2 regions of the Buttiauxella sp. BIGb0471 genome follow, and region 1 is predicted to be linked to the other one. Evidence: predicted binding sites of a transcription regulator. Region 1 holds the regulator's gene; the other holds the start of a gene.
The links. Region 1 encodes LexA, which represses DNA repair genes until DNA is damaged. Its sites were predicted from a motif close to TNCTGTATGTACATACAGNA; they were not measured.
Positions count from the first base shown of each region.

Region 2: a site for LexA is predicted at 1,051-1,070, ahead of sbmC (DNA gyrase inhibitor SbmC). Genes of this name have one in related genera too.

Region 1 covers NZ_JANUEU010000010.1:35,662-37,866, forward strand. Annotated here, with positions in the region: gene dinF (MATE family efflux transporter DinF) at 1-636, opposite strand, end outside; gene lexA (transcriptional repressor LexA) at 710-1,318, opposite strand; gene M2371_RS20945 (diacylglycerol kinase) at 1,427-1,795, opposite strand; gene plsB (glycerol-3-phosphate 1-O-acyltransferase PlsB) at 1,922-2,205, shown strand, end outside.
Region 2 covers NZ_JANUEU010000001.1:552,099-554,303, reverse strand. Annotated here, with positions in the region: gene M2371_RS02510 (FUSC family protein) at 1-340, opposite strand, end outside; gene sbmC (DNA gyrase inhibitor SbmC) at 562-1,026, opposite strand; gene dacD (serine-type D-Ala-D-Ala carboxypeptidase DacD) at 1,221-2,205, opposite strand, start outside.

The DNA of each region.
Region 1 (2,205 bases):
GACCTTTTTCACCATTAGCAAGCCGATGATAAATGTGGCGTATTCAGCCGTGACGGTAGCGAGTGCTGCCCCCTGAACATTCATATGCAGCCCCATCACCAGCCACACGTCGAGCACAATATTCAGAACGTTACCGACCACTAACAAAATAACCGGCGCACGTGCGTATTGAACGCCCAGCAACCAGCCGAGCAAGACCAAATTAGCCAGGGAGGCCGGGGCACTTAGCCAACGAATCTCAAGAAAACGTCGCGCCTGAAAGAGCACGTCCTGATTACCGCCGACAATACGCAGAGCCAGCGAGATTAGTGGTTCGCGCAGCAAGACAATGGCAATACCCGCTCCGAGTGCCAGCAATAAAGGCTGAACCAGTGCGCGAGCTAAAGCGGAGGGGTTGTTTGCGCCAAAGGCCTGGGCGGTTAAGCCGGTGGTACTCATGCGCAGAAACAGCAATAACATAAACAGGAAGCTGGTAGCCGTCGCTCCAATCGCGACACCACCGAGATAAACAGGACTATCCAGATGACCAATAACAGCCGTATCGACAAGGCCAAGCAGCGGGACGGTAATGTTGGAGAAAATCATGGGTAAAGCGAGGCGCCAGAGCGCACGATCCGCTGTGGAGAATAATTGCATGACCTCTCCTGAAGGAGATCAAAGAGAATTAAGACAGTGATGCGTACTTAAATACGCATCACCTAAAGAGATTTTACAGCCAGTCGCCGTTGCGAATAACCCCAACAGCCAGCCCTTCAATCGAGAAGTTATGCTCACGCAGGTCAACCACTATCGGCTCGAATTCGCTGTTTTCTGGCAGCAGGTGAACGGTATTCCCTTGCTGTTTCAAACGTTTAACGGTGACTTCATCATCAATGCGCGCAACAACAACCTGGCCGTTACGCACATCCTGAGTTTTATGCACCGCCAGTAAATCACCGTCCATAATACCGATGTCTTTCATAGACATCCCGCTGACGCGCAGCAGGAAGTCGGCATTCGGTTTGAACAATGAAGGATCTACCTGGTAATGGCCTTCGATATGCTGCTGCGCAAGGAGTGGTTCACCCGCAGCGACGCGCCCAACCAGCGGGATACCGGTGATCTCTTCCACCAGCAAACGAATGCCACGCGAAGCGCCGGAAACAATCTCAATCACGCCTTTACGGGCGAGAGCTTTTAAATGTTCTTCCGCAGCGTTCGGAGAACGGAACCCCAGACGTTGAGCAATCTCGGCACGTGTCGGTGGCATGCCGGTCTGGCTGATATGATCCCGAATAAGATCAAACACCTCTTGCTGCCTGGTAGTTAACGCTTTCATTCCGCCCCCTGGGTGTTTATACAGTTATGCTGTGAGTATATACAGTTAAAGGCGAATTTGGAACCACAAATTGAGCAAAAAACCAGGCACTTAACTATTCTGGAAAGACTATCGCAAATGCTGCCAAAGCAGCGTGACCCAGGTAATTACTGCAAGGATAATGGCGATTAATACGGCGGCTGAGCCCATATCTTTCGCTCGCCCGGAAAGCTCGTGATAGTCAGTACCAACACGGTCAACGAGGGCCTCAATAGCGCTATTGAGGATTTCGACAATCATCACCAACACGACTGAACCAATCAGTAAAATACGGGTAATAGGGTCAACATCTAACCAGCAGGCAATAGCAATGGCGATGACAGCCGAAACGCCCTCCTGGCGGAAAGCAGCTTCGTTGATCCAGGCCGCTTTTAGCCCTTTCCATGAATAGCCTGCAGCTTTGATAATACGGGTAAGTCCAGTGGTACTACTCGCCATTTTGGGCAACCTTTTCAAATTATTTGCATCAATGCTTGTCAAAATTATAACGCCACAGAAATCTGGGTCAGATTCTGATATTCTTGCGGCGAATTTGCATCATTAACCTGAGGCTTTACATCGTTTATGTCAGGCTGGCCAAGAATCTACTACAAATTACTTAATTTACCATTAGGCGTTCTGGTAAAGAGCAAGTCTATTCCGGCAGATCCACAAGCCGAACTGGGCTTAGATCCCACACGTCCAATAATGTACGTGCTGCCCTATAACTCAAAGGCGGACTTATTAACGCTGCGCGCTCAATGCCTCGCGCATAACTTGCCCGACCCTCTCGAGCCGTTAGAAATCGACGGAGCGGTGCTGCCGCGCTATGTCTTTATCCATGGTGGGCCGCGTGTATTCACTTATTA
Region 2 (2,205 bases), on a different contig from region 1:
CCAGGGCCAGATAGCCGCAGATAAACATCGCCAGCGCACACCACACCAACATCAAAGGCAGCGAAAACAGCTCTAGTCTGAGCGCAACCAGGCCCATAGTTGCACCACAAATGGTGCCACCAATACGCTCAAATGCACGCGGGACAACGTTTCCCCAAAAGGAAATGGGCCCCATCACCACCACGAGGGTGATTAATGGCCATGTCCCTTCTGGCACTTTCAGAAGATGGACAATAAGAAAGGTGAGCACAAATGCCAGCGCGATACGGATACCGTGCACAACTCGGTAGTGGCGATAAACGCGGAGCTCAAACGGGCTTAATGATTTGTCGGGGCGCACACCCGGGTCTCCTGAAAAACAAAAACGGGATTGTACCTGTTTTTTTTGAGGGGGCATCACAAAGTTAGGGGGCTTGCGCCCCCTTTAGCATCAGACTTGATCTGCCACGGGAATTTACCCGTTAGCATTTAAGTTGCAGGTAGGCGGCCAGAGAACTTATCCCGATGAGCTTACTCAAGTAAGTGATTCGGGTAAGTGAGTGCAGCCTACACCCCTGCAATTTAAAGGATGACAGGTATATACATATCTATTTCCCAGACCCCGCTTTCTGAACCATCGTTAAGATAGTGTTCAAAGCAGGCTTTCGGTGCCATTTGATAGCGGTTGTCAGCCAACAGGCTGTCGAAGAACAGGTTCCACGGCTTGGCAAAATCACCGTCATCGACACGGGCGCGCGCCACCGCATACTGCCCGGCTTCTATTTTGGTGGTGATAACGCCTTCACTGTTTTCAGGCACGGTGAAGTTTTCAGCCACCGATACTACGGTATCGCAGCGCAGCTTTTCCGCAGGCACGACGTCTGGGTTATCGTAATAAACCGCCAGCCACTCTTCACCGACAATTTTGTGTGTTTTCACCCACAGTGAAAGCTGTTCAAACCCTTGATGAACCGTTTTTTCCCACGGCCCTACCATATGAAAACCCGCTACTTTCCGCTCATGCACTTGTTGTACGTTAAATTCCATATGACCTCCTGACTCGTTTAAAAACACTGTATATTTATACACCGATAAATTGCAGGAAAACAATCCTTTGTCAGGGTGATGTGGTTACTTTGCGAGCACGATCGCTTTTCGCGAATCTTTCGCCTGTAGATCTTAGTACAGGCAAAAAAAAGGGCCGGCATAACTGCCGACCCCGGTTGCATCCTTCAATTAATTTACAGTTTGTGGCTCAGATAATCGCTGAAGCGTGACCATGCACTGCCCTTTTTGACATCAGCCAGCGTCACCAGCGGCCAGTGCGCAATCAGTTTATCGCGGTCAAACAGTTCAATTTCACCAACACGCTGGTTAGCGGCGATAGGGGCTTCAAGCTCAGGCTTATCGAGGACATATTTAGCTTTAATATTAGGCACTTCAGATTTTGGCAGCGCCAGATAGACATCCTGATTGGTTCCGACTTCGACTTTCTTTTGATCACCGTACCAGATTGTCTCGGTGCCAATTTTCTTACCTTTATGCAGAACCTGAACGGTATCGAAATTATCCTGACCCCAGTGCAGTAATTTGCGCGCCTGATCTTCACGCCCTTTCGGGCTTTCAGCCCCCATCACCACAGCAATTAAACGGCGCTCGCCATCAACACTCGACGCAATAAGATTGAACCCGGCACTCGCGGTGTGACCGGTTTTCAGGCCATCGACGTTCAAGCCTTTGTCCCACAACAGGCCATTACGGTTCTGTTGTGTGATGCCATTCCAGGTCAGGCTGCGCTCGCTATACATATGATAAAAATCAGGTTCGCCATGAATAATGGCGCGGGATAGCACGGCGAGATCGTAAGCGGAACTGTGCTGGCCCGGTGCATCCAGGCCGTGTACCGTTTCAAAATGGGTATCGCGCAGGCGTAATTGCTGCACGTATTTATTCATCATCGCCACAAATTGCGGCTGCCCGCCAGCAACGTAATCGGCTAGCGCGACACAAGCATCGTTCCCGGAGTCGATAATCAGCCCGCGACTCAGGTCATGAACGGTGAGTCTGTCGCCTTGTTTCAAAAACATCAGCGATGAACCGTCGAAAACCGGATTGCCTTTTGCCCAGGCATCTCTGCCCACTGTCACGATATCGTCAGCCTTGATGCGCCCGCTATCAATAGCGCGGTCCACCACATAGCCCGTCATCAATTTCGTCAGACTTGCC